DNA from 4 places in the Afipia sp. GW822-FHT03D08 genome. Region 1 is predicted to be linked to each of the others. Evidence: predicted binding sites of a transcription regulator. Region 1 holds the regulator's gene; each other region holds the start of a gene.

The links. Region 1 encodes PhoB, which activates phosphate uptake and scavenging genes when phosphate is short. Its sites were predicted from a motif close to TGTCATNNANCTGTCAT; they were not measured.
Region 2: a site for PhoB is predicted at 1,518-1,534, ahead of AC1RM7_RS01225 (DUF47 domain-containing protein). Genes of this name have one in related genera too.
Region 3: a site for PhoB is predicted at 3,268-3,284, ahead of AC1RM7_RS14640 (DUF2794 domain-containing protein). Genes of this name have one in related genera too.
Region 4: a site for PhoB is predicted at 4,771-4,787, ahead of AC1RM7_RS13620 (alkaline phosphatase). Genes of this name have one in related genera too.

What each region holds. Positions count from the first base shown of each region.
Region 1 is NZ_JBXANK010000002.1:586,456-594,493, reverse strand. Features, by position in the region: gene AC1RM7_RS17745 (heme-copper oxidase subunit III family protein) at 1-265, shown strand, start outside; gene AC1RM7_RS17740 (cytochrome C oxidase subunit IV family protein) at 274-654, shown strand; gene AC1RM7_RS17735 (GYD domain-containing protein) at 690-983, shown strand; gene AC1RM7_RS17730 (c-type cytochrome) at 1,055-1,477, shown strand; gene pstS (phosphate ABC transporter substrate-binding protein PstS) at 1,912-2,925, shown strand; gene pstC (phosphate ABC transporter permease subunit PstC) at 3,036-4,034, shown strand; gene pstA (phosphate ABC transporter permease PstA) at 4,038-4,883, shown strand; gene pstB (phosphate ABC transporter ATP-binding protein PstB) at 4,880-5,707, shown strand; gene phoU (phosphate signaling complex protein PhoU) at 5,734-6,450, shown strand; gene phoB (phosphate regulon transcriptional regulator PhoB) at 6,478-7,188, shown strand; gene arsC (arsenate reductase (glutaredoxin)) at 7,252-7,656, opposite strand; gene AC1RM7_RS17690 (LacI family DNA-binding transcriptional regulator) at 7,806-8,038, shown strand, end outside.
Region 2 is NZ_JBXANK010000001.1:260,446-268,483, reverse strand. Features, by position in the region: gene AC1RM7_RS01230 (inorganic phosphate transporter) at 1-831, opposite strand, end outside; gene AC1RM7_RS01225 (DUF47 domain-containing protein) at 847-1,491, opposite strand; gene AC1RM7_RS01220 (branched-chain amino acid ABC transporter permease) at 1,628-2,593, opposite strand; gene AC1RM7_RS01215 (branched-chain amino acid ABC transporter permease) at 2,595-3,458, opposite strand; gene AC1RM7_RS01210 (ABC transporter substrate-binding protein) at 3,537-4,733, opposite strand; gene AC1RM7_RS01205 (ABC transporter substrate-binding protein) at 4,820-6,049, opposite strand; gene AC1RM7_RS01200 (ABC transporter ATP-binding protein) at 6,078-6,794, opposite strand; gene AC1RM7_RS01195 (ABC transporter ATP-binding protein) at 6,787-7,542, opposite strand; gene AC1RM7_RS01190 (PAS domain-containing protein) at 7,885-8,038, shown strand, end outside.
Region 3 is NZ_JBXANK010000001.1:2,952,456-2,960,493, reverse strand. Features, by position in the region: gene AC1RM7_RS14655 (ABC transporter permease) at 1-1,232, shown strand, start outside; gene AC1RM7_RS14650 (Bax inhibitor-1/YccA family protein) at 1,441-2,232, shown strand; gene AC1RM7_RS14645 (GNAT family N-acetyltransferase) at 2,358-2,888, shown strand; gene AC1RM7_RS14640 (DUF2794 domain-containing protein) at 2,889-3,257, opposite strand; gene AC1RM7_RS14635 (DUF1223 domain-containing protein) at 3,648-4,418, opposite strand; gene acnA (aconitate hydratase AcnA) at 4,545-7,265, opposite strand; gene ccmA (heme ABC exporter ATP-binding protein CcmA) at 7,506-8,038, shown strand, end outside.
Region 4 is NZ_JBXANK010000001.1:2,756,401-2,764,438, reverse strand. Features, by position in the region: gene rlmN (dual-specificity RNA methyltransferase RlmN) at 1-796, shown strand, start outside; gene AC1RM7_RS13640 (hypothetical protein) at 981-1,451, shown strand; gene AC1RM7_RS13635 (2-hydroxychromene-2-carboxylate isomerase) at 1,546-2,145, opposite strand; gene AC1RM7_RS13630 (phosphatase PAP2 family protein) at 2,281-3,108, shown strand; gene argG (argininosuccinate synthase) at 3,364-4,701, shown strand; gene AC1RM7_RS13620 (alkaline phosphatase) at 4,841-6,598, shown strand; gene AC1RM7_RS13615 (OmpA family protein) at 6,663-8,038, opposite strand, start outside.

The DNA.
Region 1 (8,038 bases):
GCCATGGGAGAATCCGTGGGGGGCGGCGCAGTTCGGCTCATGCTTCTTCATGATTACGGGTTTCCACGGAACGCACGTCACCATCGGCGTGATTTTCCTGATCATCATCGCGCGAAAAGTCTGGCGAGGGGATTTCGACACCGAGCGGCGCGGCTTTTTCACGAGCCGGAAGGGACATTACGAGATCGTCGAAATCACCGGACTCTATTGGCATTTCGTCGATCTGGTGTGGGTCTTCATTTTTGCGTTTTTCTATTTGTGGTGAGGTGACACATGGCTGAAGTCACGATGAACGGAGTTTCTCATGCGGCACCTGCTGCAGCACCGGCTGTTGCACATGCCGAGGGACAGCAGCATCCGATCAAGCTGTACCTCGTGGTCTGGGCATGGCTGTTTGTGCTGAGCGCCTGCTCTTATCTCGTCGATTATTTCGGCGTTCACGGATATCTACGCTGGTCGCTGATCCTGCTGTTCATGATTCTGAAGGCAGGTTTGATTGTGGCGGTCTTCATGCACATGGCCTGGGAGCGCCTGGCGCTGAGTTATGCCATCCTGCTGCCGCCGCTGGTGTTGCTGGTGTTCGTGGGCATCATGGTTCTGGAGTCGGACTACACGTTTTTGACCCGGATCGTGTTCTTCAGGTCAGGGGCGTGAGACTGGCGGGGGCCTCGTACGTACGGAGGACTGCCATGACGACATATATCATGCTGGCGAACTGGACCGACAAAGGCGTGCAGGCCGTGAAGGACTCGCCGCGCCGTCTGGATGCGGCGAAGAAGGCGCTCAAGGATATGGACGGCGAGTTCAAATCATTTTTCCTGACCATGGGACAATATGACATCGTCGCGGTTTACGAAGCTCCGGACGATGCGGTTGCTGCGCGTTTCAACCTGCAACTTGGAATGATGGGAAATATCAGGACGCGCACATTGAAGGCGTTCCCCGAAGCAGCTTACCGGGAAATCATCAATTCGCTGGGCTAACCCGCCAACAGCGCGCTCGTTTCAGATTTGGTTTTCTCAGCCGTTCTGTTTGTCAGACATGGAGTGGTCGCATGCGCATTTTCGTTCTCGTCGTAGGAGCAGGGCTTCTCTTGGTTGTTCCCGCGGCCGCCCAGGATGCGGCCGCAGGCGAGAAGGTTTTTGCTCAGTGCAGGGCTTGCCACCAGATCGGCGAAAGCGCGAAAAACGCCGTCGGGCCCGTGCTCAACGGACTGTTCGGGCGCAAAGCCGGGAGTATCGAAGGCTTCAACTACTCGGCGGCGAACAAGAACTCCGGCCTCACCTGGGATGAAGCGACCTTCCGGGACTACATCAAGGATCCAAAAGCCAAGATTCCGGGCACCAAGATGATTTTCCCGGGCCTGAAAGATCCAAAGCAGATTGACGATGTCGTCGCCTACCTCAAGCAGTTCGATTCCAAAGGAAAGAAAGCGGAGGCAGTTCCATCGGGGATCAGGCAGGCGAGCCTGAAATGAAGTGCTGTCCTGGTAGCTCTCTAGTTTCGCCGAGCGGGTCCAACGGTCTGCGTGCCGGGGGGCAGGAAGGTGTTCCTGCGTCCATGATTGCCCTTGCCGGGGCATGCAGATCGGCGTTGGAGCCCTTACTCGGTGCGGCGGTTGGCGCAGCAGATATCCTGCCGCCAATCATATCCACGCACTGTCACACTCGGCTGCTTAGATGGGAAGCGGGTAAACATGAGTGGTATCCATCGCTCTTCCGAAATAGATGATTTTATATTCATCTAATAAATCAATGACTTGGTCGTGTGTTACTGAGTGGTAAACGCTGTCACACCGCTGTCATGTGGATTTCATAAAAAGTGCAGGCTCGGCCTTCTAAGAAGGCGGCCTCGAAGCGCGATAACGATCTCGAACGGTCAGGCGCTTTGTTCACACGATGGAGAGACCCAGTGAATTTCATTAAAAAAGCGATCGTCGCTGCCGGCCTTGTCGCCGCATCGACCTCGGCCTTTGCTGCCGACATCACCGGCGCGGGTGCGACGTTCCCGTTCCCCGTCTACTCGAAGTGGGCTGACGCTTACAAGAAAGAGACCGGCAACGGTCTGAACTACCAGTCGATCGGTTCCGGCGCCGGAATCAAGCAGATTCAGGCCAAGACCGTGACCTTCGGCGCGACCGACGCGCCTCTCAAGGCTGAACAGCTTGAGAAGGATGGCCTCATTCAGTGGCCGATGGTGATGGGCGCGATCGTGCCTGTCGTGAACCTCGAAGGCATCAAGCCGGGCGAACTGGTGCTCTCCGGCGAACTGCTGGGCGACATCTATCTCGGCAAGGTCACCAAGTGGAACGACCCCGCAATCGCCAAGCTGAACCCGAAGCTGACGCTGCCGACCGATGCCATCACCGTGGTGCGCCGTTCGGACGGTTCGGGAACGACCTTCAACTTCACCGACTATCTGTCCAAGGCCAGCCCTGAGTGGAAGGCCAAGGTTGGTCAGGGGACCGCTGTTGAATGGCCCACCGGCGTCGGCGCCAAGGGCAACGAAGGCGTAGCCGGCAACGTCGGCCAGACCAAGAACTCGATCGGTTATGTCGAGTATGCCTATGCCAAGCAGAACAAGCTGACCTACACTGCGATGATCAACAAAGCCGGCAAGACCGTTCAGCCGACCGTTGCTGCGTTCCAGGCGGCGGCTTCCAATGCTGATTGGGCCAAGGCTCCGGGCTACTACGTGATCCTGACCGACCAGCCGGGCGAAGCTTCGTGGCCGATCACCGCCGCAACCTTCATCCTGATGCACAAGACCCCGGTCGACAAGGCTGCCTCTGCGGAAGCGATCAAGTTCTTCAAGTGGTCGTTCGAGAAGGGCGCCAAGATGGCTGAAGAGCTCGACTACATCCCGATGCCTGAGCCGGTGGTCAAGCTGATTGAAAAGACCTGGTCGGCTGACATCAAGAGCTAAGCAAATGTTCCGGAGGAGAGGCTTGCCTCTCCTCCGTTTTCTTGGACTACCGCTGGCGTAACGACGTGTGCGGCCGGCAACTATGTAAGTGAATGGGACAGGGGACTAGCGTGGCAGAGATGGCGGTTCAGAGCACCTCAATGGAAGCAGCCGGACCTTACGATCGCGCAAAAGCTCTGAGCGCATTCAAGTTCGGCGACAAGGCATTCTACTGGACCACCAGGGTCTGCGCGATCGCCGTCTTGCTTATTCTCGGTGGCATTATTCTATCGCTGATCGCAGGCGCATGGCCCGCGATGAAGGAATACGGGTTTGCATTCCTCTGGACGCAGCGCTGGGCGCCGTCCGCTGATCCTCCGGTTCTGGGCGCGCTTGGCCCGATCTACGGCACGCTGATAACCTCGGTGATCGCGATGATTATCGCCATCCCGGTCGGTATCGGTATCGCGATCTTCCTGACCGAGCTTTGCCCGCAGTGGCTGCGCCGTCCGATCGGCATCGCCGTCGAACTGCTCGCAGGCATTCCGTCGATCATCTACGGCATGTGGGGCTTCTTCGTACTTGGCCCATTCCTGGCAAACTCATTCCAGCCTTTCATGATCCGGCTGTTTGACGGTGTGCCCGTCCTCGGCACGATTTTCGCGGGGCCGCCGTCCTACCTCAGCCTGTTCAATGCCGCGCTGATTCTGGCCATCATGGTGCTGCCCTTCATCACCGCGATTTCCGTCGACGTGTTCAAGACGGTGCCGCCAGTGCTGAAGGAGGCGGCCTATGGTGTCGGCTGCACCACCTGGGAAGTCGTCCGCAACGTCGTGATCCCTTATACCAAGGTCGGCGTGATCGGCGGCATCATGCTCGCACTCGGCCGCGCGCTCGGCGAGACGATGGCGGTGACATTCATTATCGGAAACTCGTTCCGGATATCCTCATCGGTCTTTGCTCCGGGCACGACAATTTCAGCGGCCATCGCCAGCGAATTTGCCGAAAGCGACGGTCTGCATCAGTCCGGTCTCATTCTGCTTGGCTTGCTGTTGTTCGTGCTGACGTTCTTCGTGCTCGCAGCAGCGCGGCTGATGCTGATGCGTCTTGAAAAGAAGGCGGGGAACTAAGTCATGAACCCGATCTATGCCTCTCGCCGCCGCTGGGACATCGTCATCCGGTTCTTGTGCCTTGGCGCAGCTGTTTTCGGCGTGACCTGGCTCGCGCTGATCCTGTTCACACTGTTCTACAACGGCTTTGCTGGCCTGCATCTCGGTGTCTTCACCGAGAATACGCCGCCGCCCGGATCCACCGACGGCGGATTGCTGAACGCCATCGTCGGCTCGATCATCATGACGGTGCTTGGCGTCGGCATCGGCGCGCCGATCGGATTGTTCGCCGGCACTTATCTCGCCGAATACGGCAAACACGACCGCCTGACCTCGGTGATCCGCTTCATCAACGACATCCTGTTGAGCGCGCCATCGATCATCATTGGTTTGTTCGTGTATGGTGCGGTCGTTGTACCGATGGGCGGCTTCTCGGCGCTGGCCGGCACGCTGGCGCTTGCGGTGATCGTGATCCCGGTCGTGGTGCGCACCACCGAAGACATGCTTGGTCTCGTGCCCAATCCGCTGCGTGAAGCAGCATCTGCACTCGGTCTTCCGCGTTCGCTCGTCATTAAGCGTATCGCTTATCGCGCTGCGCGCGCCGGCCTCATCACCGGCGTCCTGCTGGCGACGGCACGCGTTGCTGGCGAAACCGCCCCGCTGCTGTTCACCGCGCTAAGCAACCAGTTCTTCAGTCTCGATCTGACCAAGACGATGGCGAACCTGCCGGTCACCATCAACAACTTCGTCCAAAGCCCCTACGACTACTGGAAACAGCTCGCATGGACCGGGGCTTTGCTTATCACCTTGACCGTACTTGCCCTTAACATTGGCGCGCGCATTCTCGGCGCCGAGAGGACATCGAAATGAACGAGCAGCTTTCTGTCAGCGTAGATCTTTCCCGCAGCCCCGTACCGGGTGGTATTGGCCGGCTTGATGCGCGGCCCAAGGTGACCGCGCGAGATCTGAATTTCTATTATGGCGAGCACCACGCCCTGAAGAGCATCAATCTTGTTCTCGGCGAGAACCGCGTGACCGCCTTCATCGGTCCGTCAGGCTGTGGCAAGTCGACATTGCTGCGCATCTTCAATCGCATGTATGACCTTTATCCCGGTCAGCGAGCGGTCGGCCAGTTGATGCTGGACTCGACCAATATTCTCGATCCGAAACTGGACCTGAATTTGCTGCGCGCCAGGATCGGTATGGTGTTCCAGAAGCCGACCCCGTTCCCGATGACGATCTATGAGAATATCGCGTTCGGTATCCGGCTCTATGAAAAGATTTCGAAGTCCGAAATGGACGGCCGCGTCGAGGCCGCGTTGAAGGGCGGCGCGCTCTGGAACGAGGTCAAGGACAAGCTGAACGCCAGCGGCCTCAGTCTGTCCGGCGGCCAGCAGCAGCGCCTGTGCATCGCACGCACTGTCGCCGTCCGTCCTGAGGTCATCCTGTTCGACGAACCTTGCTCGGCGCTCGATCCGATCTCGACCGCCAAGGTCGAAGAACTGATCCAGGAACTCAAGGAGGACTACACGATCGCCATCGTGACGCATAATATGCAGCAGGCGGCGCGTGTGTCTGACAAGACAGCGTTCATGTATCTTGGTGAGCTGGTCGAGTTCGACGATACCAACAAGATATTCACTTCGCCGACCGACCGGCGCACACAAGATTACATCACCGGCCGCTTCGGCTGACGCGCATTCGCGGGAGAAAACATATCATGGCTTCAGATCATACCGCCAAAGCGTTCGACGACGACCTTCAGGAACTCAACCGGCTCGTGGCCGAGATGGGCGGACTGGCAGAACGGCAGATCGTCGATTCCGTCGATGCGTTGATCCGGCGCGACGTCGCGCTGGGCAAGCGCGTTGTCGCGGCCGACCTCGAGATCGATAAACTGCAGCACTTGATCGAGGAACGCGCGGTGCTGACGATCGCTCGCCGCCAGCCGATGGCGGTCGATCTGCGTGAAATCGTCAGTTCGATGCGCGTTGCCACCGATCTGGAGCGCATCGGCGACCTGTCGAAGAACATCGGCAAGCGCGTCGCAGCGCTCGACAGCGATTTCCATCCGCTGAAGCTGATCCGTGGCCTTGAACACATGACCGACCTCGTTCAGTCGCAAGTCAAGTCGGTGCTCGATGCATATGCGGCGCACGATCTGCCTGCCGCGATGACCGTCTGGAAGGGCGACGAAGAGGTCGATGCAATCTGCACGTCCCTGTTCCGCGAGCTTCTGACCTATATGATGGAAGACCCGCGCAATATCGGTTTCTGTATTCACTTGATGTTCTGCGCCAAGAATATTGAACGGATCGGCGACCATGCGACCAACATCGCCGAGACGGTTTTCTACATGATCGAAGGCCAGCAGATGCTCGATCAGCGCCCGAAGGGCGACATGACGAACTTTGCAACGGCCGCGTCAGGCAGTTAATTTGTAAGACGAACTAAAGGACTTGAAATGAGCGCCCGAATTCTTGTGGTCGAGGACGAAGAGGCGTTGACCACGCTGCTTCGCTACAACCTGGATGCCGAGGGCTACGACGTCGAGACGGTTGCCCGCGGCGACGATGCGGACACCCGGCTCAAGGAACATGTTCCCGATCTCATCGTGCTCGACTGGATGCTTCCAGGCCTGTCCGGGATCGAGCTTTGCCGCCGGTTGCGTGCACGACCCGAGACCAAGCAGATTCCGATTATCATGCTGACCGCGCGCGGCGAGGAAAGCGAAAGGGTGAGGGGCCTTGCGACCGGAGCGGACGACTATATCGTCAAACCGTTCTCGGTGCCGGAACTGCTGGCGCGTGTGAAGGGTCTGCTGCGGCGCGCAAGTCCCGAACGCCTCGCGACCGTTCTCGCCTTTGGCGACATCGAACTAGATCGTGACCGGCGGCGCGTTGCCCGTTCTGGCCGCCCGATCGACTTGGGCCCGACCGAATACCGGCTTCTGGAGTTCTTCCTGGAACACCCGGGGCGTGTGTTCAGCCGCGAGCAGCTGCTCGATGGCGTGTGGGGCCGTGACATCTATATCGACGAGCGCACGGTGGACGTACACATCGGCCGTCTCAGGAAGCTGCTGAATCTTGGGCGCGAGTCGGATCCGATCCGCACGGTTCGTGGCGCGGGCTACGCGCTTGACGATCGCTTCGCCAAGGCTGATTCGCAAAACTGAGTCGCAAGTTGCCTGACCTTCACCTCGCATAAGCAGGGTGTTGGTCATCGGCAGCGACGTGCCTCACACAGGGTTGACGACGTCGCCGTCTTCCTTGACGAACCTGCCTATGTGCGGATTTGGCAGAACGTCAAGCACAGCCTCCGAGGGCCGGCACAGCTTGACGCCCTTAGGTGTCACGACGATCGGCCGATTGATCAGGATTGGGTGTGCGAGCATCTGATCGATCAGATCATCATCTGTCCATTTCGGATCGCCGAGCCCAAGCTCGGCATAGGGTGTGCCCTTCTCGCGCAAAAGCGAGTGCACAGAAACTCCCATCGCCGCAATGAGCTCGATCAGTTCTGAGCGGGTGGGCGGCTGCTTCAGATACTCGATAATTGTGGGCTCGATGCCGCTTTGCCGGATCATTGCCAGCGTGTTGCGGGACGTTCCGCAATCCGGGTTGTGATAGATGGTGACGTTCATGGCTGCATCCGTCTTTTAACCAGGCCAATCCGGTTTTCGACCGCTCAAGCCTTGTACGTTGACGGCCGGAATGCGTCGAGTCCGGGCCTTGCGCTTGCTTGTTTTATAGAGCCTCCAAGTCTACGCTCGCCGCGCTAACGTCGTTTGGGATGCAGGAATCGATGAGGCCGAGGCTAGCCGATGTTGCACGTATGGCGGGGGTCGACGTATCCACCGCTTCACGGGTGCTGCGCGGCGAGGAGAGCCAGCGCATTCGTCCAGAGACGCGAGAGCGGATTCTCGAAAGCGCTCGTAGTCTGGATTATTCACCAAATACGCTCGCGCAGGGTTTGCGAACGTCACGCAGCCGGACGCTCGGTCTCATCGTTCCGCAACTCGATAA
Region 2 (8,038 bases), on a different contig from region 1:
CGGGACGCCCAGGAACGTCGCGGCGAACAAGGTCGCCGCCCCGCCCGTCTCGGCGCAGAACCCCTGCATCGGCGTCAGCTTGGTGATGCGCAGGCCCATGGTCCGCACGATGCGCCAGCCGCCCATGAGCGTGCCGAGCGCCATCGCCGCCTGACACGCGATGACCACCCAGAACGGCACGCTGAATTCCCCGCCGAGATAGCCCTGCGAGTACAGCAGCACCGCAATGATGCCCATGGTCTTCTGCGCGTCGTTGCCGCCATGGCCGAGGGAATACAGCGAGGCCGACGCGAACTGCAAGATACGGAACGCGCGATCGACCGCGAAAGGCGTCGAACGCACCGCGGCCCATGACACAATCGCCGTCAGCAACAGGGCGAGCAAAAATCCGACCAGCGGCGAGAGCACAATCGCAAGCAGCGTTTTTGACAAACCGCTCCAGACCATGACCGAAGTCCCTGCCTTGGCCAAGCCCGCACCGAGCAGTCCGCCGATCAGCGCATGCGAACTGCTGGACGGCATGCCGAGGCCCCACGTCACCAGATTCCACACGATGGCGCCGATCAGCGCGGCAAAGATCACATGCGCGTCGATCACCTCGGGATGGATGATTCCGGTGCCGATGGTCTGCGCCACATGCAGGCCGAACACCGCGAACGCGATGAAGTTGAAGAATGCCGCCCACGCCACGGCGTATTGCGGCCGCAGCACGCGGGTCGAAACAATCGTGGCGATGGAGTTGGCGGCGTCGTGCAGACCGTTGAGAAAATCGAACAGCAGCGCGACGGCGATCAATCCGACCAGGATGGGGAAAGCAAGCGATGCATCCACGACGAGGTCCTGACCTTAAACTTGTTCGATCACGATGCTGTTGATCTCGTTCGCGACGTCGTCGAAGCGGTCGGCGACCTTTTCCAGATGCTTGTAGATTTCAGCACCGACCACGAAGTCCATCGTGTTGCCGTCGCGGTGCTGGAGGAACAGTTCCTTGAGGCCGATGTCGTTCAGATCGTCGACCCGGCCTTCAAGCCGCGTGATTTCCTCGGTCAAAGCGGTCAGCGTGGTGACGTTCGCTCCCATCGCCTGCATCAGCGGCACGGCCTTGCCGACGAGATTCGCGCACTGCACGAGGATGGCGCCGATCTCGCGCATCGGAGGCTCAAAGGTGCGGACCTCGAACAGCATCACCGCCTTGGCGGTCTGCTGCATCTGGTCGATGGCATCGTCCATCGCCGTGATCAGGTTCTTGATGTCACCGCGATCGAACGGGGTGATGAAGGTGCGGCGGACGGCGGTCAGGACTTCCCGCGTGATCTGGTCGGCGTCGTTCTCGAACTGGTTGACGCGCTGGCAGTAGACCGGGGTCTCCTCCCCGCCGCGCATCATTCCCTCCAGCGCCTCGGCGCCTTGCACGACGGCCTGGGAGTGCCGGGCAAACAGGTCGAAGAATCTCTCCTCCCGAGGGAGCAGCTTACGAAACCAGCCCAGCATTGATCTTTCTCCGGCACGACAGAACTTGTCACATATCTGTCATAAACCGTTTCGCAGACCAACAGGCGTCTGCCCGGCGTCTAAACGCCGGTCATCCACTGATTTATCGAAGCAAAAGCCCCGCGAAATCGGACGTTTAGAGCGATCGCTTGAAATAATGGGCGATTTCGCCGACGACGCCGCGGCGGAAGGTCAGCACGCAGATCACGAAGATCGCGCCCTGAATCACGGTGACCCACTGCCCGAACCCGGCCAGATACTGCTGCATGGCGATGATGACGAACGCCCCCACCACCGGCCCGAACACCGTGCCGAGGCCGCCGACCAGGGTCATCAGCACGACTTCGCCGGACATGGTCCAGTGCACGTCGGTCAGCGACGCGTTCTGCGCCACGAACACCTTCACCGCGCCGGCCAAACCCGCCAGCGTACCGGACAGGATGAACGCCAGCAGCTTGTACTGGTCGGTCTTGTAGCCCAGCGAGATCGCGCGCTGTTCGTTCTCGCGAATCGACTTGAGCACCTCGCCGAACGGCGAGTTGATGGCCCGGTAGATCACGAGGAAGCCGAGCAGGAAAATCGCCAGCACCACATAATAAAGCGTGGTCGGCTTGGACAGATCGAACACGCCGAACATCATGCCCTGCGGAATGCCCTGGATGCCGTCTTCGCCGTGGGTGAACGGGGTCTGCAGATAGATGAAGAACAGGAGTTGCGACAGCGCCAGCGTAATCATCGCAAAATAGATGCCCTGCCGGCGGATCGCGATCAGTCCTGTCACGACGCTGAGCGCCGCCGATGCCACCACACCGAGGATAATCCCGATCTCGGGCGAGACGCCCCACACCTTCAGCGCATGCGCGGTCACATAACCGGCTGTGCCGAGGAACATCGCGTGACCGAACGACAACAGCCCGCCGTAGCCGATCAGCAGGTTGAAGGCGCAGGCGAACAGCGCAAAGCACAGCGCCTGCATCACAAAATACGGATACAGCCCCGTCAGCGGCACAACGGCCAGCAGCAACGTCATGATGACGAATGCGATCATTTCGTCGCTGGTGCGGCCCTTCACGGGAACGGCGTTGTCTGTAATCGTTGTCATGTTAATTCGCCCGCCCCGTCAGTCCAGTCGGCTTCACGAGAAGCACCAGCACCATCAGCACGAAGACCACGGTGTTGGACGCCTCGGGATAGAAATACTTGGTCAGGCCTTCGATCACGCCGAGCGCGAAGCCGGTGATGATCGAGCCCATGATCGACCCCATGCCGCCGATCACCACCACGGCGAACACGACGATGATGAGATCCGCGCCCATCAGCGGACGCACCTGATTGATCGGAGCCGACAGCACGCCGGCGAGCGCGGCGAGACCGACGCCGAGACCATAGGTCAGCGTGATCATGCGTGGCACGTTGATGCCGAAGGCGCGCACCAGCGTCGGATTCTCCGTCGCGGCGCGCAGATAGGCGCCAAGCCGGGTGCGCTCGATCAGATACCAGGTCGCAATACACACAACGAGCGAGAAGATGACGACCCAGCCGCGATAGATCGGCAGGTACATGAAGCCGAGATTGACACCGCCCTTGAGCAGGTCGGGAATGGCGTAAGGCAGTCCGGACGATCCGAAATAGTTCTGGAACACGCCCTGGATGATCAGCGCCAGGCCGAAGGTCAGCAGCAACCCGTACAGATGGTCGAGGCCTGTCAGCCATTGCAGCATCGTGCGCTCGAGCAGGATGCCGAACCCACCCACGATCACCGGCGCCAGGATCAGCGCCCACCAGTAACCGATCCCGAAAAGATTGAGGAGGAAGTACGCGACGAACGCACCCATCATGTACAGCGCGCCATGCGCGAAATTGATGATGTTGAGCATCCCGAAGATCACGGCCAGCCCAAGACTCAGCAGCGCGTAAAACGAGCCGTTGATCAGTCCAACCAGAAGCTGGGCGTAGAGAGCTTGCATCGTATCGGTTCTTTCGCGGTCAGATAGACAGTCTTGCGAGAGGATGCCCGGCGGCGCGTGGCCGCCAGGCGATCGCGATTACTTCTTCAGCAACGGGCAAGTGCTTTCCGAAAGCGGACGGAACGCCTGATCCGCCGGCGTGGTGCCAACCAGCTTGTAGTAGTCCCATGGGCCCTTCGATTCCGCCGGGGTCTTCACTTCGAAGAGATAGGCCGGATGGATCTTACGGCCGTTCGGCTGGATCGAGCCCTTGCCGAACAGCGGATCGTCGGTCGGCAGTTCCTTCATCTTGGCGACGACCTTGGCGCCGTCATGCGGATTGTTGCCGAGGGCTTCGAGCGCCTTGAAGTAATGGATCAGGGACGCATAGACGCCGGCATGCACCATGGACGGCATGCTCTTGTTCTTCGTACGTTCCGAGAACCGCTTGGAGAATGCGCGGGTGCTGTCGTTCATGTCCCAGTAGAAGGTCTCGGTGAAGTTCAGGCCCTGCGCCACCGGAAGTCCGAGCGAGTGGACGTCGGGTATGAACATCAGAAGGCCGGCCAGCTTCTGGCCACCCTTCACGATTCCGAATTCCGCAGCCTGCTTGATGGCGTTGGTGGTGTCGCCGCCCGCATTCGCCAGCCCGATGATCTTGGCCTTCGATGCCTGTGCCTGCAGCAGGAACGAGGAGAAGTCCGACGAGTTCAGCGGATGCTTGACGCTGCCGAGGATTTTGCCGCCAGCCTTGGTCACGGCGGCGGTGGTGTCACGCTCGAGCGCCGCGCCAAACGCGTAGTCGGCGGTGAGGAAGAACCAGGTATCGCCCCCGGCCTTTGCCAGCGCGGTGCCGGTGCTGTTGGCCAGCATGTAGGTGTCGTAAGCCCAGTGAACGGTGTTCGGTGTGCACTGAGCGTTGGTCAGATCCGAGGTACCTGCACCGGAGTCGAGCAGGATCGAATTCTTTTCCTTCACGACGTTGTTGACGGCGAGCGCAACGCCCGAGTTCAGAACGTCGACGATCACGTCGACCTTCTCAACGTCGATCCACTGCCGGGCGGTGGTCGAACCGACGTCCGGCTTGTTCTGGTGATCGGCAGCGATGACGTCGATCTTCCAGCCCTTCGCAGCCAGACCCGAGTCTTCGACAGCCATCTGTGCGGCCAGCGTCGAGCCTACGCCGCCGAGGTCGGAATAGAGGCCCGACATGTCGGTCAGGTTGCCGATCTTGACCGTCTTGTCCTGCGCAAGAGCGCCGCTTGCGGCACCGAGCATCAGTGCCGTGCTCAGCATGAGTGCCTTGACTGATGTTTTCACGTGTCCTCCAAGATTGTTCGTCATTTTTGAGTTGTACTTTTTCGATCGAACGAACCGCAGTGCTATTTCTTCACAAGCGGGCAGTCACTTTCCGACAGAGGCCGGAACGCCTCTTCGGCAGGGATTGTCGTCACGAGCTTATAGTAGTCCCATGGCCCCTTTGACTCTTCGGGCTTCTTGACCTCGAAAAGGTAGGCTGGATGAATCTTGCGGCCGTCAGCGCGGACCACCCCCTTGCCGAACAGCGGATCGTCCGTCGGCAATTCCTTCATCTTGGCGACAGCCTTCATTCCATCGTGCGGATTGCCGCCGAGCGCCTCCAGCGCCTTCAGATAATGCAGGGTAGAAGCATAGTCGCCTGCCTGCACCATTGAAGGCATCGCACCGTTCTTCATGCGCGCGGCGAAGCGCTTGCTGAAGTTGCGCGTACCGTCGTTGGTGTCCCAGTAGAAGCTTTCGGTCAGCTGCAGACCGTTTGCGACCTTCAGACCGAGCGAATGCACGTCGGTGATGAACAGCAGCAGCGATGCCAGCTTCTGGCCACCCTGCACGATGCCGAATTCCGCCGCCTGCTTGACGGCGTTTGTCGTGTCGCCGCCGGCGTTGGCGAGGCCGATGATCTTGGCCTTCGACGATTGCGCCTGAAGCAGGAACGACGAGAAGTCCGACGAATTCAACGGATGCTTGACGCCGCCCAGTACCTTGCCGCCGTTCTTTTCAACGACCGCGCGGGTGTCGCCTTCCAGCGCGACACCGAACGCGTAGTCCGCCGTGATGAAGAACCAGGTATCGCCGCCAGCCTTGGTCACCGCCTTGCCGGTGCCGTTGGCGACTTCGTAAGTATCGTATGCCCAGTGAACGGTGTTCGGCGTGCACGACTTACCGGTCAGCGCGGACGTCGCGGCGCCTGAATTCAGGTGGACGCGATTTTTCTCGACGGCGATCGGATTGAGCGCGAGCGCGGTGCTGGACGCGACTACGTCGACATAAGCGTCAACGTTCTCTACGTCCGCCCACTGCCGTGCAATGGCTGCGGTCACATCCGGCTTGAGCTGGTGATCGGCACTGATGACATCGATTTTCCAGCCCTTCTCACGCAGCCCGGAATCCTCGACGGCCATCTGAGTGGCGAGGACGGCACCCGCACCGGAAATATCGGAATAAAGACCGCTCATGTCGGTCAGAACTCCGATCTTGACGTTCTTATCGAGCTTTTCTTGCGCTCCTGCCATTCCAGCGCCCGAGAGAACAAGCGCCGAACTCAACATCAGTGCGGTCAAACGTGATTTCATTATTATCTTCCTCCCGCCTTTCGGCGATTTAGACACCCAGATAGGTGTGCAGCTTGTCCATGTTGGCCTGGAGTTCGGAGTTGGCGAACGCGTCGATGATCTTGCCGTGCTCGACGATGTAGTAGCGATCGGCAACCGTCGAGGCGAAACGGAAATTCTGTTCGACCAGAAGGATGGTGAACCCTTCCGCCTTCAGGCGTTTGATCATGTGCCCGATCTGCTGGATGATGACCGGAGCGAGGCCTTCGGTCGGCTCGTCCAGCATCAGGAACCGTGCGCCCGTGCGCAGGATGCGCGCGATCGCCAGCATCTGCTGCTCGCCGCCGGACAGTTTCGTGCCCTGGCTGCCGAGACGTTCCTTGAGATTGGGGAACAGTTCGAAAATCTGATCGAGCGTCATACCGCCGCTGCGGATGGTCGGCGGCAGCATCAGGTTTTCCTTGACGTCCAGGCTCGCGAAAATGCCGCGCTCCTCGGGACAGAACGCGACGCCAAGACGCGCGATCTTTTCGGACGGCAGCTTGATCAGTTCGGCGCCTTCGAACGCCACCGAGCCGGTGCGCTTGCCGATGATGCCCATGATCGACTTGAGCGTCGACGTCTTGCCTGCGCCGTTGCGGCCGAGCAGTGTCACCACCTCGCCCGAACGAACGTCGAAATTCATCCCGTGCAGGATGTGGGACTCGCCGTACCACGCTTCGAGATTCTTGACGGTGAGAACCGGGGAGCCCGCGGCGTTATTCATGGCCGGCTCCAAGATAGGCTTCCTTGACCTGCGGATGCTTGGTGAGTGTCGCGTAGTCGCCCTCCGCCAGCACCTTGCCGCGCGTCAGTACGGTGATCGTATCGGACAGGTGGGCGACGACATTCAGATTATGTTCGACCATCAGGATCGTATACTTCTGCGAGATGCGCTTGATCAGCGCGGCGACCTTGTCGATGTCTTCATGGCCCATGCCGGCCATCGGCTCATCGAGCAGCATCATTTCCGGATCGAGCGCCAGCGTGGTTGCGATCTCCAGCGCCCGCTTGCGGCCATACGGCATTTCCACCGCCGGCGTATTGGCGAATTCGCTCAGGCCGACATCGTCGAGCAGTTCCCGCGCACGGCCATTGAAGCGATCAAGCACCGACTTCGAGCGCCAGAAGTCGAACGACTGACCATGCTGACGCTGCAAGGCGACCCGGACGTTCTCGAGGGCCGTGAGGTGCGGAAACACCGCCGAAATCTGGAAGGAACGGACAAGGCCCAGGCGCGCCACATCGGCGGGCGCCATCGCGGTGATGTCCTGCCCTTTATAGCGAATCTGGCCGCGCGTCGGTTTCAGGAACTTGGTCAGCAGATTGAAGCATGTCGTCTTCCCGGCCCCGTTCGGGCCGATCAGCGCATGAATGCTGCCGCGGCGAACCTTCAGATTGACGTCGCTCACGGCCACAAAGCCCGCGAACTCCTTGGTCAACCCGCTGGTTTCAAGGATGAACTCATCAGACAAGCAATTTCCCCCTGTCAGCCTTCACGCAGGCTTTCCGCGTGTGACCGTTTTGGTTGCAGCGCTCCTCGGCCGTTTCGCCGTCCCCGCACCGCACTCGGCCGGGAATATGCAGCGAATTGTAAGCGATGCGCAAGCTGCAATGCTGCCCAGCGAATACTGCGTAATCTCCAAAAAGTATAGCATCTACCATCGTCTAGGGCTTGAAGTTCACCTTCCGGGGTGCCCTTAAACCCATCGTTAAGCCTAATATTCGCCCAACCCCCCTCTTCACCAAATATTTCGACCGCACGCCGATGATTGCTGGCAAGGACTTTCCCTAAATTCCATCGGGGGCCTTCGGCCATGGATTTCGAAAGTGCAGGTCCGGCTATCGTAAAGTCGATCAAGCAGCGCGAGCTGCTGAATTTCTGGCTGCGGCTTTACGCAAGGCACGAGCGCCTGCCGGCATTCGCTGACTACCGCCCCGAACGTCTCGCCGATGAGAGCGAGGATCTGG
Region 3 (8,038 bases), on a different contig from region 1:
CGGTCGCCGTGTTCGCCGTGCTGCGCGTCATCGCGTCGTTGCTGATGACGCTGGCAAAAAATCTGCCGCGTCCACGCTTGACGATGCTGCGGCTTGCCATCGCCAACATTCATCGCGCCGGCGCTCTGACGCCATCGGTCGTGATGTCGCTCGGACTCGGCCTCGCTGTGCTGGTCACAATCACCCAGATCGACGGCAACCTGCGGCGGCAGTTCATGGCGGCGCTGCCCGAGCACGCGCCCTCGTTCTATTTCATCGATATTCCCGCCGCGGAGGCCACCCGGTTTGGCGACTTCCTGAAACAGAGAGCCCCGCAGGCCAACGTGGAAACCGTGCCGATGCTGCGCGGACGCATCGTCGCCGCCAAGGGGATCAAGGCCGAAGACCTCAAGCCCTCGAACGATGCCGCATGGGTGCTGCAAAGCGACCGCGGCCTGACCTACACCGGCGAAGTGCCCCGCGGCTCGAAAGTCGTCGAAGGCACCTGGTGGGACGAAAACTACAGCGGCCCGCCGCTGGTTTCGCTGGAAAAGAAGATCGCCGACGGTCTCGGCATCAAGGTCGGCGACGACATCACCGTAAACGTGCTCGGCCGCGACATCACCGCGAAGATCAGCAATCTCCGGACAGTGGACTGGCAAAGTCTCGGCATCAATTTCGTCCTGGTCTATTCGCCGAAAGCCTTCGCCGGCGCACCCCATACCGATATCGCGACCCTGACGGAGGCCACCTCCACACCCGCAAGCGATGCGAAGCTCATCAAGGAGGTCGCTGCCGCGTTTCCGATGGTGACAAGCGTCCGGGTGCGCGAGGCACTCGATTCAATCGGAAAGGTCGTGACCAATCTCGTGCTGGCGATCCGGGGCGCCAGTTCGGTGACCCTCGTATCGGCCATCCTCGTGCTGGGCGGCGCGCTCGCCGCAGGGCATCGGCACCGGGTCTATGACGCAGTCATTCTCAAGACGCTCGGCGCCACCCGGGCGCGGCTGCTGGGGGCCTATGCGCTGGAATATCTGCTGATCGGCCTGGCCACGGCGGTGTTCGGAGTAGCGGCCGGATCGATCGCAGCATGGCAGATCGTGACCCGGCTGATGACCCTGAGCTTCGTCTGGCAGGCGGGCAGCGCCGCCGTTGTGGTGCTGGCGGCGCTTGCCGTTACAGTGGGGCTCGGGCTGGCCGGAACATTACTGGCGCTTAACCAAAAGCCCGCTACCGTGCTGCGAAACTTATGACAATTTGTAGCAGCGAAATAGCAGGTTTTGCGACATTCAGCCGCGCGCCCATGCTTGCGTCGAGTGTGTTAGTTTCCCACATACCGAGCGGGTTCAGAATCCGAATTGATACCATCCAGGGATGGGCTCATAATCGGGGTTCTGGGACAAACTTATAGCTGGCGGCGCAGACCCTTCGCTTTCGCCAGACAACCACGGGGTTTCGACCATGTCGGACTTGGACCGCAACTATACGTCACCTTTCGGCCGGGCCGCCGGGCGCGTTGACGCCGCGACCGTCGATGCCGGTCTGCGCTCGTACATGCTTAAGATCTACAACTACATGGCGATCGGCCTGGCCATCACTGGCCTTGCCGCTCTCGGCGTGTACATGGGCGCCGTCACGCCCGACGCTTCTGCAGCCGCGGGCCGGATCGGCAAGCAGTACCTGACGTCATTCGGCGTCGCGATGTTTGTCAGCCCGTTAAAGTGGGTGTTCATCCTCGCGCCGCTCGTGATGGTGTTCGCCATTTCGTTCGGCATCAACCGCCTGAAGCCCGCAACCGCTCAGCTTCTGTTCTGGGTATTCGCGGCGCTGATGGGCATCTCGCTGTCGTCGATCTTCCTGGTCTACACGCACACCTCGATCGTGCGGGTGTTCTTCATCACGGCTGCCTCGTTTGGTGCGCTGAGCCTCTACGGCTACACCACCAAACGTGACCTGACCGGGATGGGATCGTTCCTGATGATGGGCCTGTTCGGCATCATCCTCGCCAGCCTGGTGAACCTGTTCATCGCTAGCACGATGTTGCAGTTCATCGTCTCGGTGATCGGCGTGCTGGTGTTCGCCGGCCTCACCGCCTGGGACACCCAGCGCCTGAAGAACGATTACATCTACGGCTACGCCAGCCAGGGTGGCGACGTGGCGGAGCGCGCGGCAATCACCGGCGCACTGTCGCTCTACCTTAACTTCATCAACCTGTTCACGCTGCTGCTGCAGCTCCTTGGACAGCGCGACTAGATCTGATCGTGGCTGATCAGTGAACTCTTGAAAGCCCCGGCCAAAAGCCGGGGCTTTTGTTTTGCGGTCCTTCGCTGATAGGACTGCGGGGCTTCACCGCTCCGGCACCATTCTCTGCGATCGACATGCCCCAGCTTCATATCCGGCCCGCTGCCGTCACCGACCTCCCCGCGATCACGGCGATCTATCGTCATGCGGTTCTCCGCGGCACCGCGACTTTCGAACTCGACCCGCCCGATCTTGCCGAAATGACACGACGCTACGAAGCACTGGCGGCGGCCGGCTTCCCGTATCTGGTGGCGGTCATGGAAGACATCGTCGTCGGCTATGCCTATGCCGGACCCTACCGGCCCCGTCCGGCCTATCGGTTCACAGTCGAAAACTCCGTGTATCTCGATCCTGCGGCGCAGGGACGGCGCATCGGCACGCGGCTGATGCAGGACCTGATTGCCGCGTGCGAAGATCGCGGCTACCGGCAGATGATCGCCGTAATCGGTGATTCCGCCAACGCCGCCTCGATTGGCGTCCATGCCCGCGCCGGATTCGAAATGATCGGCACGCACCCCAGCGTCGGGTTCAAGTTCGGCCGCTGGCTCGACACGGTGATGATGCAGCGCGCCCTGGGCGAGGGCGGCGAGACGACGCCAAAAGATTAATCAAACCAGCGCGAGCTTGCGATCGATCACCAGCAGAACGCGATCAAGCTCATGGCCGCGGCGCAGAATCTGTCCGCTGGCGGCAATCACGCTGTACGCACCCTGCTTGCGGGCGAGCCGCGGGTCCTTTTCGATCCGGTAGATCGGGACCTCCGACGCGCGGCGAAAAATCGAAAACACCGCGCGGTCTTTCAGAAAATCAATCGCATAGTCGCGCCACTCACCGTCGGCGACCATGCGTCCGTAGAGATTCAGAATGCGATTAAGTTCGACGCGATTGAACGTTACGGTCTGGGGCGGGAGCGGCGCAGTGCTGCGCTCCAGCCCCCTGCTCTCGCTCGGATCGATATCGCCCGACATTGAACTCATCGGCGCCTCCTGTCACGCAGGTGACATGATCGCCCCGTCTGGCCACGCCTGCAAGTCTGATTTCAGGCGTATCCGCTGTCCGTTTCAGGAGCAAAGGCATCACGCGGACGTCAGGCAAAATCATAATGCCGCCCGAATTCGGCCCATCCCCCGCCGTGCTGGGCTGCGATCAAAAGGAAACTGCGTTGACCCGGTCCTTTCGGCACCGGATTCCTCAGCCCCCAGCCCCCCGGGGTCGTCAGGATCGGGTCTAACTCTTCGCAGTAAACTGGATCCCCAATCCTTCGGCCGGCGCAAGCTGGCCGTTTTTGTTTTGGCGATCTCGTTGAGAGACGACCGTGCAGCCGCGAGCAATCGCTGCCGGCAGCGCATCATCCAAAATTTTTTGAATCAGTTCAGCGACGTAAAGGCCGCACCAAGCATCGGGCCGGGCTTGTCGCGATTGCCGTCCTGAATATAGACCGCTGCGGCATCGACGCCATCGCGCGTGATGTTTTCGAGCGGTACGGACCAACTGCCCGCCTTGCCGTTCCAGTCACCGACCTTCAGCACGTTACGCACCACGTTGTGATACGTGATCTGCTGTCCGCGATTCTCACCGCGTGAGATGGTGATCGGAACCGCTTTCGACACGGCGCAAATCCAGATCTCGCCGCTCCTGCCGCTACCTTCCGCCACCGATACTTTGATCTGTCCGCCAGACTGCGTCATCGTCACAGGGACCGACATCACGCCGTCGTTGTTCTGCGTCCTCTTCGTGGCGTTCTCGATTGCCGCGCGATCGCTGCCAAGAACGTTTGTCGTGCCGTTGACGACGGCCTGTGGCGTGTAGACGCCGCGGTCGCCGCGTGCATGCGAGTAGGCTTTCTGACGCGCACTGAACCGCGAATCCGCCAGCGTGTCCTTCCAGCCGAGATAATCCCAATAATCGATCGGCAAACTGAGCGCGATCACAGAGGGATCCTGCGCCAGCTCACCGAGCACCTTGTCCGCGGGCGGACAAGACGAACATCCCTGAGAGGTGAAGAGTTCAACGACTGCGCGCGGATCTGCGCATACCGGTGTGATGACGGTAAAGATCGCGCAAACGCCCAGCGTGCGCGACAGCCGCGAGGCGATTGCACCGGCCCTTGTCGGTATCGAAACTGGCAAATCAGACATCCCGTCTGCCCCCACGATGCATGATGCCTCCTCACCAAGAAGGCGGCCCCTTGATAGGCCGCCCCCTGGTAGCTCGCTACTCACTTCGCGGTGAGGCTGTTCACGGATGCGTTTCCAGACCGCATGTTACGCGGCCAGATTGCGCAGCACGTACTGGAGAATGCCGCCATTCCGGTAGTATTCAAGCTCATCGAGCGTATCGATACGGCAAAGCAGCGACACTTGCTTCTGCGAGCCGTCCGAAGACACGATCTCCGCCGTTAACTTCTGACGCGGCTTGAGATCACCCTGAAGGCCGCGAATCGTGACCTTCTCGTCGCCCTTCAAACCGATCGACTGCCACGACTCGCCCTGCTCGAACGTCAGCGGGAGCACGCCCATACCGACGAGGTTCGAGCGATGGATGCGCTCGAAGCTCTGGGTGATCACGGCGCGCACGCCAAGCAGGCGCGTTCCCTTGGCGGCCCAGTCGCGCGACGAGCCGTTGCCGTATTCGGCGCCGGCGAACACCACGAGCGGCACCTGCTCGGCCTGATACTTCATCGCGGCATCGTAGATCGACATCTGCTCGCCGTCGGGCCAGTGCTTGGTCAGACCGCCTTCAGGAACGTTGCCGTCGGCGCCCTTCAACATGAAGTTCTTTATACGGATGTTGGCGAACGTGCCGCGCATCATCACTTCGTGGTTGCCGCGGCGCGTACCGTACTGGTTGAAGTCGGCGGGCCGCACCTGGTGCTCGGACAGATACTTGCCGGCGGGCGAGGTCAGCTTGATCGAACCGGCCGGAGAGATGTGGTCGGTGGTGATCTTGTCGCCGAACATCGCAAGGATGCGCGCATCGAGCACGTCCTTGATAGGCTCGGGCTTCATCTTCATGCCCTCGAAGTACGGCGGGTTCTGCACATAGGTCGAGCTCATGTTCCAGGCATAGGTGTCGCTGGTCACGGTCTTGATCTTGCGCCAGTTGGTGTCGCCCTTGAACACGTCGGCATACTTCTTCTTGAAGATCGTCGAAGTGACGTACTTCTTGATGAAGGCATTGATCTCCTTCGTGGTGGGCCAGATGTCTTTCAGATAAACGGGCTTGCCGTCCTTGCCGGTGCCGATCGGCTCGACATCGAGATTCTTCGTCACCGTGCCAGCCAGTGCATGGGCGACAACCAGCGGCGGCGAGGCGAGATAGTTCGCCTGCACGTCGGGCGAGACGCGGCCTTCGAAGTTGCGGTTACCCGAGAGCACGGCGGCGGCAACGATGCCGTTGTCGTTGATAGCCTTCGATATCTCTTCCGGCAGCGGGCCGGAATTGCCGATGCAGGTGGTGCAGCCGAAACCGACAAGGTTGAAGCCGACCTTGTCGAGATCCTTTTGCAGACCGGAATCCGCGAGATACCCGGCAACCACCTGGCTGCCCGGTGCAAGCGAGGTCTTCACCCATGGCTTCGCCTTGAGACCCTTTGCAGCGGCCTTACGGGCCAGAAGACCCGCAGCGATCAGCACGCTGGGGTTGGAGGTGTTGGTGCAGGAGGTGATAGCGGCAATCACCACATCGCCGTGGCCCAGATCTTCCTTGCGGCCCTCGACCGGGAAGCGCGCATTGTGATCCGTCGGCTTCTTGTATTCGTTGGTCAGTGCATCGTCGAAAAGGCTGGCAACCGTCGGCAGCGCGACACGGCCTTCCGGACGCTTCGGACCGGCAAGCGAGGGCACCACATCGGCGAGATTGAGAGTCAGAAGCTCGGTGAACACTGGATCCGGCGACTTCGATGTGCGGAACAGGCCCTGCGCCTTGGCATACTTTTCAACCAGCGCGACGCGCGCCGAAGCACGGCCCGAGGTCTTGAGATAATCGAGCGCGGCCTTGTCGACCGGGAAGAAGCCGCAGGTCGCGCCATATTCCGGCGCCATGTTCGCTATGGTGGCCTTGTCGGCAACCGAGAGATGATCGAGGCCGGCGCCGAAAAACTCGACGAACTTGCCGACCACGCCGAGCTTGCGCAGCATCTGGGTGACGGTGAGAACGAGGTCGGTCGCGGTGACACCTTCCTTAAGCTGGCCTTCGAGCTTGAAGCCGACCACATCCGGCAGCAGCATGGAGAGCGGCTGGCCGAGCATGCAGGCTTCGGCTTCAATGCCGCCGACGCCCCAGCCGAGAACCGCAAGACCGTTGACCATGGTGGTGTGCGAGTCGGTGCCGACCAGCGAATCCGGATAGGCAACTTCAAAGGTGGCGGTCTTCTTGCCGACGGTCATCTTCTCCTTCTTGGTCCAGACCGTCTGGGCCAGATATTCGAGATTGACCTGATGGCAGATGCCGGTGCCGGGCGGCACCACGGAGAAATTCGAGAACGCCTTCTGGCCCCACTTCAGGAATTCGTAACGTTCCTGGTTCTGCTTGTACTCTTCCGCGACGTTCTTGCCGAAAGCCTTGTTGTCACCGAAGAAGTTCACGATCACCGAGTGATCGATCACGAGATCGACGGGGACCAGCGGGTTGATCTTTTCCGCATCACCGCCGAGCGACTTCATTGCGTTGCGCATGGCGGCGAGATCGACCACCGCAGGCACGCCGGTGAAGTCCTGCATCAGCACGCGCGCGGGGCGGAATGCGATTTCGTGTTCGAGGGTCTTCTTGCTCGCCCACTTCGAGAACGCGACGATGTCCGCCTTGGTGACAGTGCGGCCGTCTTCGTTGCGCAGCATGTTCTCGAGCAGCACCTTCATCGAGTACGGCAGCTTCGAAATGCCCTTGAGGCCGTTCTTTTCAGCGGCAGGCAGGCTGTAATACACGTACGTCTTGGCGCCGACCTTGAGGGTTTTCTGGCACTTAAAGCTGTCGAGTGAGGGCATGTGAACGATCCCAGTTCAAAAAGTTAGAGACACCCGGCAAAAGGTATCGGGACACCGTCAAGAGCGAAGGAATCAGGGTTGAACCGTGCTGTTTCCGGCGGCTGATTGTGTGCTGCACCAAGTTCCGGTTTTATAGAATCTTTCCAGTCTGTCCACCACACCCGCTATGGATTGTCCGCTTCTCATGCCTGCCACGACTGGAACCGCAGCACCCTGTCACAAGCCATCGGTCAATCCGTTATGAGGCTTACAGGTCAGGGTCTGGAATGCGTCAGGGGCGGGCGAAGCATCTTTTCCGGTCTCGATTTTGAGGTTCCTGCGGGGCAGGCGCTGGCGGTGACCGGAATCAACGGAGCCGGCAAGTCGTCGCTGCTGCGGATCATCGCGGGGCTGCTTCCGGCCGCCGGCGGTGCGATGACGCTGGAGGGCGGCGAGGCAGAGCTGACGCTGCCCGAGCAGGCGCATTACCTCGGCCACCGCGACGCACTGAAGCCGTCTCTTACGGTGCTGGAAAATCTCGATTTCTGGCGGAATTTCCTCGGCGGCGAGGCCATCGACGGCACCGCCAGCCTCGAGGCCGTCGGCCTCGGCCATGCCGCCCATCTGCCGTCAGCATTTCTGTCGGCCGGACAGCGACGCCGCCTGTCGATTGCCCGGCTGATCGCGGTCAACCGCCCCGTCTGGCTGCTGGACGAGCCAACTTCCGCCCTCGACACCTCCGGTCAGGCCATGGTTGCCGATCTGATGGGCGCTCATTTGCGCAGCGGCGGAAT
Region 4 (8,038 bases), on a different contig from region 1:
CGTCTCCTCGCAGGTCGGCTGCACGCTCAACTGTTCGTTCTGTCACACCGGCACCCAGCGTCTGGTGCGCAATCTCACCGCCGGCGAGATCGTCGGACAGGTCATGGTGGCGCGCGATCGCCTCAATGACTGGATCGACCGTGAGACGCCGAACGGCAACCGCCTCGTCACCAACGTGGTGATGATGGGCATGGGTGAGCCGCTGTACAATTTCGACGCCGTGCGCGATGCGCTGCTGATCGTCTCCGACAACGAAGGCATCGGCATTTCCCGCCGCCGCATCACGCTGTCGACCTCGGGCGTGGTGCCGAACATCGCGCGCACCGGCGACGAGATCGGCGTCATGCTCGCGATTTCGCTGCATGCGGTGCGCGACGAACTGCGCAACGAACTGGTGCCGCTGAACAAGAAGTATCCGATCAAGGAACTGCTGGACGCCTGCCGTGCCTATCCCGGCTCATCGAACTCGCGCCGCATCACGTTCGAGTATGTGATGCTGAAGGGCGTCAACGATTCGCTGGATGACGCCAAGCTGCTGGTGAAATTGCTGAAAGGCATTCCGGCCAAGATCAATCTCATTCCGTTCAATCCGTGGCCGGGCACCAGGTATGAATGCTCGGACTGGGAGCAGATCGAAAAATTCTCCGAGTATGTTTTCAACGCGGGCTATTCGTCGCCGGTGCGCACCCCGCGCGGCCGCGACATCCTCGCCGCCTGCGGACAGCTCAAGTCCGAGACCGAGAAACTGTCCGCACGCGAACGTCAGGCGCTGCGCGCCATGGCAATGACGGATTGATAATCAGGCTGCAACGGCCCCGATGTTCTCCCTCTCCCCGATGGGGAGAGGGTTGGGGTGAGGGGCTCTAAATGTCAGACGTAAGATCCGAACCCCCTCACCCGGCGCTACGCGCCGACCTCTCCCCCAAGGGGAGAGGTGGCAAACAAACCTTGCATCGCTCTCGGCGGGAAGGACGAGATTCATGGCAGTGATCGGGCGGCTGTTCGCGATCTTCTTCGGGTTTCTCGCCGCGTGCTTCGTGGCGGGCGCGGTGGTGATCTACGCGATCTTCTTTCCGGAGATGAGCGACGTATCGCTCGATTTCGATCAGGGCGCGATCAATCTCATTCTCGGATTCGGCTTCATCCTTGTCAGCGGATTCGCGCTGATGCCGGCCCTGATCATGGCGCTGGTCACCGAAGCGTTTTCGATCCGGCACATTCTTGCCTACGCTGTCGCAGGCGGCCTCGCGGGCCTGTGCTGCTATCTCGCCTTCATCCCGTTCGACACCGTGAACATGACCTTCAACGGCATCATCCGCCGGCATCTCGAAGTGATGGTCGGCGCGGGGATTCTCGGCGGCGTGATCTACTGGATGATCGCTGGCCGCAATGCCGGCGCGTGGCGCACGTCGCCGCCGGCTCCGCCACCGTTGCCGCCCCTGCCGCGGTAAGCCGGCTTCGTTCGTCATTGCGAGGAGCGCTTGCGACGAAGCAATCCATTCTCCTTAAAGGTGGATTGCTTCGCTTCGCTCGCAATGACGGGAATTATTTCTTCGCCCAGCGCAGCGCCTGCTCGAGGCGATCGTTGCCCCAGAACAGTTCACCGTCCTGCGTGGTGAATGTCGGCGCACCGAAGACCTCGCGCCTCTGGGCTTCCGCCGTCAGCTCGCGCAGCTCGGTCTTGATCTCGTCGGCCTGCGCGCTGGCGAAGGTCGCATCCACCGGCACTTTCAGTTTTGTCAGGATATCGGCGATCACGGTTGGCTCGGAGATGACGCGGTTCTCGGCGTATTCGGCGTGAAACACCGCGCGGCTGAAATCCTCGCCCCAGGTGTCTTTCAATCCCACCAGTGCGACCCGGCTCGCCAGCACCGCCGATTGCGGAAATACACTCGGCCACTGAAAGCCGACGCCGATCTCGTCCGCGCTGCGCTTCACGTCGCGGATCATGTGCTTGCCGCGCAACGGAAACAGATTGAACGGCGAATCCGTCATGCCTTGAGTCGCGAAAATCGGCCCGAGCAGAAACGGCCGCCACCGCACCTGAACACCTGCGGCATCGGCCAGCGGCGCGATGCGTGTCGCGGACAGGAACGAATAGACCGAGGCGAAATCGAACCAGAAATCCAGAACGGGCTTGGGCATGGTCCTGGGAGGCTCCCGCTTTGAAGGCATGTTTTTGCCGTGCTGTTTTAGAGCTTAACACGGATCGGGAAAGGCCGCCGGAATGCGGCGTGTGGCCACTTTTATTCCCCTGCCGGCTCGGCTAAACCCCCCGCCATGAACCGGACCGGACTCTACATCGCGCTCGCGATCTCGGTGGTTTTCGGATTGCTGTTCGGCCTCTATCCCGAACTCGATCTGAAAGTTGCCGCATTCTTCTACGACGCGACGACCAAAAGCTTTCCGCTGAAATCCAGCACGTGGGCCGCGATCGCCCGCGACGGCGCGATGTGGATTGCGTGGGGTCTGGTGATGCCCGCGCTGGTGTCGCTGGTCGTCAAGCTGATCCGTCCGGTGAAGCCGCTGATGATCTCCGGCCGCGCCATGGTGTTTCTGATCGTGACGATGTTGCTCTCGGCGATCGTGCTGTCGAACATCGTGTTCAAGGGCTACTGGGGCCGTCCGCGTCCGGTGGTGGTGACGGAGTTCAACGGGCCGCTTGAATTCAAGGCGTGGTGGGACCCGCGCGGTGCATGCCCGAAGAACTGTTCGTTCTTCTCCGGTGAGGGCGCGACTGCATTCTGGACCTATGCGCCCGCCGCGCTGACGCCGCCGCAGTGGCGTCCGCTGGCCTATGTCGCGGCCACTGCGTTCGGTGTGTTCACCGGCGGTCTTCGCATGTCCTTTGGCGGCCACTTTCTGACCGACGTGCTGTTCTCCGGCACGGTTTCGTTCATCGTGATCTGGCTGGCTTATGCCTTCATCTACCGCTGGCCGTCGACGCGGCTGACCGACTACGGCATCGACGCGTGGCTGACGCGCTTCGCATGGCCGGGCTATCGCTGGCGGCAGAAGCGCCTCGGCCGCGACGTCGGCGAGACCCCGCGCATCAGGCCGGGTGCGGAGACCGCTGCGGACGGCGGAGCGCCTGTTCTGCGGCCCTAGCGGAGCGTCAGAGGCCGGTCAAGCGTGATGCTCCCTGAGTGTCATTGCCGGGCTTGACCCGGCAATCCATCTTTTTGAATAAGTTCACGTTTTGATGGATCACCGGGTCAAGCCCGGTGATGACGATTGTGTTTGTTGAGGCCCTGTGCCTCATCTTCCCATCGTCCGCCAATCTTTCTATAGAAAGCCGGTCTGGTGAGGCTTGCCAGCCGTGCATCCAAACCGCCCAAATGAAATCTCCCGAAGGGAAGTCCCATGAGTACGATTCTGAAAAACCTTCCCAAGGGGGAAAATGTCGGCATCGCTTTCTCCGGCGGGCTCGATACCAGCGCCGCGCTGCTCTGGATGAAGCAGAAGGGCGCGCGCGTCTTCGCCTACACCGCCAATCTGGGCCAGCCGGACGAGGCCGACTACGACGAGATCCCGCGCAAGGCGATGGAGTTCGGCGCCGAGAAAGCGCGCCTCGTCGATTGCCGCACGCAACTGGTTCACGAAGGCATCGCCGCGATTCAATCGGGTGCGTTCCACGTCTCGACCGGCGGCATCGCGTATTTCAACACCACGCCGCTCGGCCGTGCCGTCACCGGCACGATGCTCGTCTCCGCGATGAAGGAAGACGGCGTCAACATCTGGGGCGACGGCTCGACCTACAAGGGCAACGATATCGAGCGGTTCTACCGCTACGGACTGCTGACCAATCCGGACCTCAAGATCTACAAGCCATGGCTCGACCAGCAGTTCATCGACGAACTGGGCGGGCGGGCGGAAATGTCGGCCTTCATGAAGGCCGCCGGCTTCGCCTACAAGATGAGCGCGGAGAAGGCGTACTCGACCGACAGCAATCTGCTCGGTGCGACGCACGAGGCCAAGGATCTCGAACATCTCGACAGCGGCATCACAATCGTCAATCCGATCATGGGCGTTCCGTTCTGGCGGGACGACTGCGCGGTCCAGGCGGAGAAAGTTTCGGTGCGCTTTGTGGAAGGCCAGCCGGTGGCGTTGAACGGCAAGACGTTCACTGACGCTGTCGCGCTGTTCTATGAGGCCAATGCCATCGGCGGGCGTCATGGTCTCGGCATGAGCGACCAGATCGAGAACCGCATCATCGAGGCGAAGAGCCGCGGCATCTACGAGGCGCCGGGCATGGCGCTGCTCCACATCGCCTATGAGCGTCTCGTCACCGGCATCCACAACGAAGACACCATCGAGCAATACCGGATCAGCGGCATGCGGCTTGGCCGGTTGCTGTATCAGGGGCGGTGGTTCGATTCGCAGGCCCTGATGCTGCGCGAAACCGCGCAGCGCTGGGTGGCGCGCGCGATCACCGGCGAGGTGACGCTCGAACTGCGCCGCGGCAACGACTACTCGATCCTGAACACCGAAAGTCCGAACCTCACCTATGCGCCGGAACGGCTCAGCATGGAGAAGGTCGAGGATGCGGCGTTCACGCCGGGCGACCGCATCGGCCAGTTGACCATGCGCAACCTCGATATTTCCGACACGCGCCGCAAGCTCGATCTCTACACCAGGACCGGCCTGCTCTCGGCCGGCGAGGGCTCGAATATTCCGAAGCTCGACAGCGACAAGAGCTGAGACGCAGCTCATCTGCATGAATTTTGCGAGGGCGGGCCGTTCGGTCCGCCTTTTCATTTTGCCGCACCCTGTAGTCAAGCCGTCATCTTGCGCTCATAATTTCCGCGCTCGCGCGCCCGACCCTCACGTGGACATCGTTATGAGACATCTGATTATCGCGGCTGTCGCCGCAGTGGCCTGCAACACCGGCGCAATCGCGCAAACGATCTATCCGATCAACCGCGCGGACATCCTGTCGGGTGCGCGGTTCGATCTGAAGGTGGAGTTCGCCGCGAAAGTGGATCAGGACAAGGTGCGCGTCACCATCAACGGTCAGGATGCGGCGGCGGCGCTCAAGGCTTCGCCCAATTTTATCGAGCGCGAAGACAACAAGGACCAGTCGGCGCTGGTGCTGCGCGGCGCAACGCTGGATACGCCTGGCGCGTACACCGTGGTTGCGAGCGATGGCGTCAATTCCCGCACCGTGACCTGGAATGTGTTCGGCACCGGCGCGCGCAAGGCGAAGAACGTGATCCTCTTTATCGGCGACGGCCTGTCGCCGGCGCATCGCGTGGCTGCACGGTTGCTGGCGAAGGGCATCTCGCAGGGCAAGAGCCTCGGCAAGCTCGCCATGGACGACATGCCGCAGATGGCGCTGGTGGCGACGGCAGGCTCGGACTCGATCATCACAGACTCGGCCAATGCGGCCAGCGCATTCGCCACCGGTCACAAGGCGGTGGTCAATGCCATGGGTGTCTATGCCGACCGGACAGCTAGTCCGTTCGACGATCCGCGTGTGGAAACCATCACCAGCCTCGCGCGGCGCAAGCTCGATCTGGCCATCGGCATCGTCACCAACACCGAAGTCGAGGATGCGACCCCCGCTGCGATGGTCGCGCACACGCGCCGCCGCAACACCTATAACGACATTGTCGAACAGTTCTTTGCGGCAGGTCCTGACGTGCTGATGGGCGGCGGGCTTGCGAATTTCCTGCCGAAGGGCGCTCCGGGTTCGAAGCGCGCGGACGAGACCGACTATGTCGCAAGATTCAAGGAGGCCGGCTACGCCTATGCGGCGACCGCCACCGAACTCGCCGCGGCGGCGAACAACGCCGATACGCGCAAGCTGCTCGGCCTGTTTGCGCTGGGCAACATGGACGGCGTGCTGGATCGCAAATTCCTCAAGGGCGGCGGCGTTGCGAAATCGCCGGACCAGCCCGACCTGACGCAGCAGATGCAGGCCGCGCTCGATATCCTGTCGAAGAACGGCAACGGCTTCTTCCTGATGGTGGAGTCCGGGCTGATCGACAAGTATGCCCACGCGCTCGATTTCGATCGCGCGGTCTACGACACGATCATGCTCGACAATGCGGTGCGGCTTGCACGCGAGTGGTCGGCGAAGCGCGGCGACGACACGCTGATCCTCGTGGTTGCCGACCACAATCATCCCAATGCGCTGGTCGGCACCATCAACGACGACATGTCCACGCTGCCGAACGCGCCGCTGCGCGAGCGGGTCGGCGTCTACGACAAGGCGGGCTTCCCGAACTATCCCGCGCCGGATGCGGAGGGTTATCCGGCGCGGATCGATGTCAGCCGGCGTCTGGCGATCTTCTCCGCCAGCCTGCCCGATCACTACGAGACGTTGCGCCCGAAGCTCGATCATCCCAACGAGCCGACCGTGAAGGGCGACGAGGCCAATACGTTCAAGGCCAACGACAAGCACAAGGAGTTGCCCGGCGCGATGCTGCGCCTCGGCAATCTTCCGGCGATGATGGGCGCCAGCGTTCACTCCGGCGAGGACGTCATTCTCACAGCGACGGGTCCGGGCAGCGAGCGTGTGCGCGGCTCGATGGACAACACCGAGGTCTTTCGCGTGATTGCCGATGCGCTGGGGCTTGGGCAACCGAAACAGTAAACATGCACCACAAACAAAAACGGCCGGGATTTCTCCCGGCCGTTTTCATTTTCAGATCCCTGTCTCAGCGGCCGCCCGGTCCGACGCCCGGAGGAGGCGCCGGCAGCGAGGCCTGACCGCCATTGAGCAGCGGCGTGATGTTGCGGATGGTGACGCGGCGGTTGCGCCGCTCCGGTCCGTCCGTCGGCACCTTCAGGTACTGCTCGCCGTAGCCCTGCGACGTGAGGTTTTCCGCAGGCACGTTGAACTGCTGGGTCAGCAGTGTGGCCGCCGATTCAGCGCGGCGATCCGACAGCGACAGGTTGTCAACATCGCTTCCGACCGCGTCGGTATGTCCTTCGATCAGGAACACCGTCTGCGGATTGCGCTGGATCGCGCGGTTGATGCCGTCGGCGATGGCCTGCAGCTTCGCAGCCTGATCCGGCGGAATTTCCCACGACCCCGTCTCGAAGTTGATGCTGTCGACATCGATGCTCGGCATGCGCTGACGCACCGACGGGCTGTAGCGGATTTCATCGAGCGAGTACGGCCGTTCGATGCGCTCCACGGGAGGCGCTATCAGCGTGTCGTAGATCAGCTCGGGCGGCGCATCTTCCGCCTCGACGATGTAGCGGTTCTCCGGAATGCGAAGGACCGGCGGCGGCAGTGAGACGAAGTAGCCGCCGATGGCGCCGGCAACCACACCGGCGGCGAGGCCGGCGCCGAAGCCGGGTCCGCGCCGGTTGTCGATGATGATCACCTCGCGGCCGCGTTCGTCGCGGCGGATGCGCCTGAGCAACCTGCCGTCGCGGTCGTTGACCGTGATGATCTGCGTGCCGTCGGGCCGCACCACGACGGTGCGGGTATCGTTGCCGTCACGTGTCACGCGCACATCGCGCGCGCCGTAGCGGAAACGATCGACGTCGTTGTGACGGACGAAGGACTGTCCGTTCGGATCCTGAACGATGACGCGTCCCGGCTCGCGGATGATGGTGCGTCCGCCTTCCGTGGTCTGCTGACGCTGGCTGCGGAAGTCATCGATACGTCCGACCGGACGCGTGCCCGGCTGCTGGACCGGAATCGGCGTGGCCTGAACCGCGGGGGCCGGCGGCAGCGGTGCGGCAACGGGGGCCGTCGCCGGTGCTGTAGGCGTGCCGGGGGGAAGACCCGGAGGCGGGCCCTGACGCTGGCCGCGGCGATCACCGAAGCCCGGTTGTCCCGGCGCTGGCGGTGTCGCGCCGGGCGCTGCTCCCGGCGCCGCAGGAGGCGTTGCACCCGGAGTTGTCGGAGGCGTCGCTCCTGGAGCCGGAGGAGTCGTTGCACCCGGCGGGGTCGCAGGCGTTGGCGCAGCGCCATTTGGTGCAGGCGGACGCGCGCCGTCAGGACGCGGTGGTGTCACATCACGCACGCCAGGCGCGACCGGAGGCGCACCCGGTGGACGCTGTTGCGCGGGCGCGGCCG